DNA from 2 places in the Bacillus sp. ISL-47 genome. Region 1 is predicted to be linked to the other one. Evidence: riboswitches for the same ligand, from Rfam matches in the RefSeq annotation. Region 1 holds a riboswitch; the other holds the start of a gene.
The links. Region 1 has a riboswitch for glycine ahead of purU (formyltetrahydrofolate deformylase). Riboswitches for the same ligand answer to the same signal wherever they lie in the genome.
Positions count from the first base shown of each region.

Region 2: it holds a riboswitch for glycine, as region 1 does, so the genes downstream of both, gcvT (glycine cleavage system aminomethyltransferase GcvT) here and purU (formyltetrahydrofolate deformylase) in region 1, are expected to answer to the same signal.

Region 1 covers NZ_JAGGQS010000082.1:10,395-13,818, forward strand. Annotated here, with positions in the region: gene J7I93_RS23700 (glycosyltransferase) at 1-233, shown strand, start outside; gene J7I93_RS23705 (MFS transporter) at 370-1,560, shown strand; glycine riboswitch at 1,797-1,898, shown strand; gene purU (formyltetrahydrofolate deformylase) at 2,049-2,915, shown strand; gene J7I93_RS23715 (FbpB family small basic protein) at 3,004-3,129, shown strand.
Region 2 covers NZ_JAGGQS010000003.1:188,476-191,899, forward strand. Annotated here, with positions in the region: gene gcvPA (aminomethyl-transferring glycine dehydrogenase subunit GcvPA) at 1-863, opposite strand, end outside; gene gcvT (glycine cleavage system aminomethyltransferase GcvT) at 880-1,986, opposite strand; glycine riboswitch at 2,149-2,237, opposite strand; gene J7I93_RS02610 (DEAD/DEAH box helicase) at 2,417-3,424, shown strand, end outside.

The DNA.
Region 1 (3,424 bases):
ATGATATCGCAGCTTTCCTAAGCCGTGCCAACCTTAATTTGAAAAATGAAGACGTGAAAAAACTGCTGTATATGCATTTGGAATTGGTAACAAATGATTTATCAGCAAGCTTGGTAAAGGATTGGGATGCAAGAATTGTATCGATTGATGAAGGGGTTTCACATATTATTATCATGGCAGATGCGATTAGTGACGCGATCGTGAAGCAGTTTCCAGACAAATTTAAAAGCTGATGAAAAGGAACTCCAGTGACATGCTGGAGTTTCTCTTATTTTTCCTTTGACAAAGCTGGCTGTCCCATTATAAGCTAGTGAGCGTGCCAAAAATAGAATTGTAAAATTTTCACATATAGAGGGAGGGGTATCCGCTGTGACAGGAGAACAAAGAAAAAAGATGTACATGTTAATGATTAATATGTTTATTGCCATCGGAAGCTTTGGAATTATTATTCCGATTTTGCCTGCTTATTTGGAATCCATTAATCAGGGAGGAACGGCAGCAGGCCTGATGATTGCTATTTTTGCGGGTGCCCAGCTGATTTTTTCTCCAATTGCGGGGAAATGGGCTGACCAGTACGGTCGCAGAAAAATGATTATATACGGATTAGCAGGTTTGACATTATCCATGCTGGTCTTTTATGCAGTAGATTCGATTTGGCTGCTTTACTTTTCACGTGTAATCGGAGGAATTGGGGCGGCTTTGCTGATTCCTGCTATTTTTGCATACATTGCTGATATTACAACCATGGAGCAGCGGGCAAAAGGGAATGGCCTTGTCTCAGCTGCGATGTCACTTGGTATTGTCGTTGGGCCTGGAATTGGCGGATTTTTGGCAGATTTCGGTTTAAAAATGCCATTTCTGATTTCAGCGCTTGTATCCTTAGCGGCTGTTATCTTTTCCATTGTGCTCCTTGAAGAAAGCAGCACATTGCAGCAGCCTTCTGCGGACGAAATGCCTGAAGAGGAACCAATGGTCAAGAAGCTGGCAATGTCCGTTAGGAAGCCTTACTTTATTCCGCTTGTCATTACATTGGTGATGAGCTTCGGTCTGATGGCATATGAATCGGTTCTGGGACTTTATCTTGATAACCAGTTTGGTGCTACTCCGCAGGAGATTGCCATTATGGTTACCTCAACAGGGATTATAAGTGTAATTGTCCAGCTTTTTGTCGTGGATCGGGTTGTCAGCAAGTATGGAGAGGGAAAGGTGCTGAATATCTTTTTGGCAGTCGCGGCGTTTGGCTTCCTTGTGTCGCTGTTTGCAGGCAGTTATGCCATTTTCTTTGTCATTTCGCTTATTATTTTCCTGGCGACATCCATCCTGCGTCCGGTTTTAACAACGCTTATTTCAAAAATGGCCGGTAATGAACAGGGATTTGCGATGGGCATGAATAATGCTTATATGAGCATTGGAAACGTGCTTGGCCCAACGATTGCCGGCGTGCTTTATGATGTCCGGATCTCGTATCCGTTTGTTTTAGGGTTAGCTTTATTGTTAGTTACTTTATTTATCACAGTTGCCTGGCAGAAGAAGGCGCCTAAGCCGAAAGCAGCTGTATAGGTGAAAAAGCTTGCAGACATTTGTCTTCAGGCTTTTTTCTGTTAAACGGAAAGGTAAAAGAGATTGCATGAAGTTATTTTATTAGCCACTATAAGAAAGATCCCGGACCGAATCCAGGGATTTTGAAAAGAAAAATAGACTAATTGAATTTGTGGCAATTTTGTGAAAGAAACGCAGAACGGTTGACACTTTTAAAATACCGTAGTATTCTGAAAATAACAAAAATTATTGAGCGAATGACGGCTGCGGGAGAGAGCAACGATGAGGCCACCGAAGGAGCAAGCTTCAAAAAGACCCTTGAAGCAAATCTCTCAGGTAGACAGAACCGCAGCGGGACGCATCTCTGGAGAGCGCGCATGTATGATGCGACACCAAAGGGGTTAAACTCTCAGGTAAAAGGACAGAGAAGGGGGAGGAAGAAGCTGCCCCTGTCTGTCCTTTTTGTGTTTGGCAGCTTGTTTCCAGAAATGCGGATGGAGGAACTCAATATGAATATGAATATTAATGCAAACCGGGCGACTTTGCTGATATCCTGTCCGGAAAGGCCAGGCATTATTTCAACGGTATCCAATTTCCTATTGGAGCATAAAGCGAATATTGTCCATTTTGATCAGCATACAACCGATCCGCTGGCAGGCATCTTTTTCATGCGGATTGAATTTGATATGAATGATTTTGATGAATCATTCCCAAAATTGAAAGAGGATTTGCCAGAGATGGCTAAGGAATACTCGATGGAGTGGAAACTGAGCGGCAAGGGTGAACGCAAGCGGATGGCGATCTTTGTTTCAAAGATGGACCATTGCCTGCTGGAGCTGATTTGGCGCTGGAAGTCAAACGAGCTTGAGGTGGAGATTCCTCTGGTGATCAGCAATCACCCTGATCTGAAGGAAGTTGTGGAGGGCTACGGAATTCCTTATTATCACATTCCGATTACGCCTGATACAAAAGCCGAAGCTGAGCAAAAGGCGGTAGAGCTGCTGGATGGGAAAGCCGATTTCATTGTTCTGGCGAGATATATGCAAATTCTTTCGCCAAGCTTTATATCCAAGTATCCGAACAAGATTATCAACATCCATCATAGTTTCCTGCCTGCCTTCGTGGGAGCCAATCCTTATGCAAGGGCGTTTAACCGCGGAGTCAAGCTGATTGGGGCAACAGCCCATTATGTAACAAATGATTTGGATGAGGGACCAATCATCGAGCAGGATGTGCAGCGGGTCAACCATCGCCACACCGCACAGGACCTCAAAATCGCCGGCCGCCACGTCGAAAGGCGGGTTCTCGCCCAGGCCGTGGAATGGCACGTTGAAGATCGAGTCATTGTACATGGGAATAAGACAATTGTATTTTAGGTACCAGGTACCACCCGAATTTTGTCGAAAAATATGCAAAAGAGCATCCCGAGAGTTGTATAGACATCATGAGAGAAGGTGAGCAAACATGAAAAAGAAAAAGTTATCAATGCTTGAAATGATAAAAGAAAATAAAGAAGAGCTTTTGAAGGACCGCCGTCAGCTTGAGAAGATTGAGAAGAAGATTGACGATAAATATGCAAAAGCCCAATAAGGAAGAGCGCCCAGCCTGGTTGAGACCAGACTGGGCGCTTTTTTTATAGCGAGGCTGCGATTAAAGCGGAAGGGATCCAATTGTATGCGGGAAAAGAAAAGAGGAGATGAAGGATATATCATCAACTCCCCTCACTTTCGGCCTGAGGCAGCAAAAAAGCGCCCGGAGAAATTCCTGGGCGCCTATTATGTTATTTTTGTTTAAAGTATTCCACAAAGGCATGGTAGATTTCCGTTCCCTGATAAAAGAACAGGCTGGAAGCTGTTAATGAAAACAAGCCAATCATTATGAATCG
Region 2 (3,424 bases), on a different contig from region 1:
ATCAGCTTGGATGTAACGGCAAAATATCCGCAGTGGGGCCCGCCGAAAGCTGTAGGAATCCCAAAAGGCTGTGCATCCCCGGCCACGATATCTGCTCCGAATTTTCCTGGAGGCGTTAATGCTCCTAGAGAAAGCGGGTTGCTTGAAACAACAAACATTGATTTATGGGCATGGATAATTTCTTCAAGCTCTTTTAGTGGCTCTACTCTTCCGAAGAAGTTTGGATACTGGACGATTACTGCCGCAATATCCTCGCCAATCATATCATTTAACGCGTCAAGATCTGTTACACCATCTTTGTGAGGAATTTCAATTACCTCAATATATTGACCCTTCGCATAAGATTTGACAACTTCCTTTGACTCAGGATGAACACTGCTTGAGATCAGCACTTTTTTGCGGCGTGTATTTCCCGCACTCAGCATCGCAGCTTCAGCAAGAGCAGTTCCACCATCATACATGGAGGAGTTCGCGACATCCATTCCAGTCAATTCGCAGATCATCGTCTGGAATTCAAAAATTGCCTGAAGCTCACCTTGGGATATTTCCGGCTGGTAAGGAGTGTAAGCAGTATAAAATTCTGAACGCGATAATACATGGTCAACGATAACCGGCATGTAATGATCGTATACACCTGCTCCAAGGAAAGAGGTGTTTGTGCGAAGATCAGCATTTTTCTGTGCCATTAAAGTTAGCTCTTTCATAAGTGCTGTTTCAGATTTTGCAGGTTTTATTTTATATTCACCTTTAAATCTTACGCTTTCAGGAATGTCACTGAAGAGTTCTTCCACAGCTTTAACGCCGATCGTTTCGAGCATTGCTTTCTGATCAGACTCTGTCATCGGTAAATAGCGATGTTTCATCGTTTTCTCCCCCCGGTTAGTTCTTTTCTCTTTTATAGAAAGGTGTAGATGCAATTTTTGCTTTTAAACGTTTGCCGCGAATTTCTACTTCCACTTCTGTTCCTAGCTCAGTATGTTCTTTTTTAATTAGTGCAAGGCCAATATTCTTCTTTAAGGTTGGAGATTGGGTACCTGTTGTCACTTCCCCGATAATCTCTTCTCCCTTATAAACAGGATAGCCATGGCGCGGAATTCCGCGGTCAATCATTTCAATCCCAGCCAGCTTGCGGGGAACTCCATTTTCTTTTTGCTGCTTCAGCACTTCCTTGCCGATAAAATCAGCTTCCTTGTTCACTTTTACAGCAAAGCCAATTCCTGCTTCAAGCGGTGTGATATCAGGTGAAAGTTCCTGGCCATATAGTGCAAGATTAGCCTCAAAACGCAGTGTATCCCGTGCGCCAAGACCGCATGGAAGCACGCCATCTTCTTTGCCTGCTTCAAGTATTTCATTCCACAATGCTACAGCATCCCTCGCATCGCAGTACACTTCAAAACCATCTTCTCCAGTATAACCAGTTCTTGAAACAAGGGCTTTCTTTCCATTCAGATCAACATCCTGCTGAAATTTGAAAAAGCCAATTTCCGCCAAGCTTGTATTTCCTGCAAGCTTTTGCATTACCTTCTCAGCAAGCGGTCCTTGGAGTGCAAGCTGTGCCATATCTTCCGAAAGGTTTTTCAATTCCACATTGCCTTCAACATGGTCTTGCAGCCATTGGTAATCCTTTTCAATATTTGATGCATTTACAACTAGCAGATAGTGGTCATCGCCAATTTTATAGACAAGTAAATCATCAACAGTTCCGCCATTCTCATAACACATCGCCGTATATTGAGCACCAGCGGTTTTTAATTTTGAAACATCATTTGTCATCATTTTTTGAAGATAAGCAAGGCTGTCAATGCCTTTCACTTCGATCTCACCCATATGGGATACATCGAAAAGGCCAGCCTTGTTACGGACTGCTTCATGTTCTTCTTTAATGCTTGAAAACTGTACAGGAAGGTCCCAGCCCCCAAAATCGATGGTTTTTGCTCCATAGTCTTTGTACACCTCATATAAAGGTGTGCGTTTTAACTGTGACATTTACTCGTCCCCCTCATAATCTTTTTAAAACGGTGTAGGAAACATAAAAAAGGACAGAGTATCCCCTCGTTATTGAGAAGATCTCTGTCCTTGCACCTGAAAGTTTACCGAAATCGGCTTTCCCCTTGGGTGGCTCCTCTATAGAAGCACTCTCCAGAGCTGCGTCAAACAAGAGTTCTTTTGCCTGAGAGATTCACAGGATTTGCTTGCTCCTTCGGCGCTACAAACGTAGTCTCTCCCCTTGTTATCATTCGCATTTATAAAATTTTCCAAGTTGGTCATACTTATACCAAACAGAAAAATAATGACTCCATTATTTCGATAAACTAAATTTAATGTGTTAACTTTCAAAACTTTCAAAGCTATTATCATCCTACCACCTAAACCAGGTTTGGGCAATATGTTTATATAGATTAAAGGAGCTGTTTTTATGACGGTGCAAATTGGCGTTGATTCTTCCTGGCAGGATGAATTTTTAAAGAGAATAGAAGATGATGGTCCTTGGGGAAATTGGGAACTGTATAAGCTGGCTGTAGAGGTTGAAAACCATACGGTCATACCTGAATTCGAAGGACTTCAGGCTCCAAAGCACCTGCCTAATCTGACACCGCTTCCCCATCAGCTGGAAGTAGCAAAGCAGGTTGTTGAAAGCATGAACGGAAAAGCCATCCTTGCTGATGAGGTTGGTCTTGGAAAGACGATTGAGGCTGGTCTTATTTTAAAAGAATATATGATAAGGGGTTTGGTAAAAAAAGTGTTGATTCTCGTTCCGGCGTCCCTCGTATCTCAATGGGCAATGGAGCTGAACAGCAAGTTTTTCATCCCTGCGGTTGCCCAGCGGAAAAGCTATGTATGGGAGCAATGCGATGTTGTCGTTTCTTCCATAGACACCGCCAAGAGGAATCCCCACCGGGACATCATTTACAGCCTGGACTATGATTTGATCATAATCGATGAAGCTCACAAGCTTAAAAATAATAAAACAAAAAACTATGAGTTTGTGCAGAATTTAAAGAAGAAATTTTGCCTTCTGTTAACCGCAACTCCGATCCAAAACCGGATCGGTGAAATATTTAATTTGGTATCCCTGCTAAAACCCGGCCACCTCGGCAATGAGTCCGCCTTTTATGAGAGCTATAAAAAAGATTCACGTTCGTTAAATGATGATGAACATTTAAAAGAGCTAGTGAATAAAGTTATGATTCGGAACCGCAGGGCGGACACAGGGATCGAATGGACCAAGAGACATGTTGAAACCATTCCGATTGAATTCTCCCAGGCAGAGAGAGAGCTATATGATGCTGTAACCGAATTGCGGAGAGAAGGTGATTGGGTGAGTTCCAGCCAATTTTCTGTCATGACTCTGCAAAGGGAAGCATGCAGCAGCAGGGAGGCTGTTTATTTCACTTTACAGAATATGCTCAAAAAACAAGAAGAG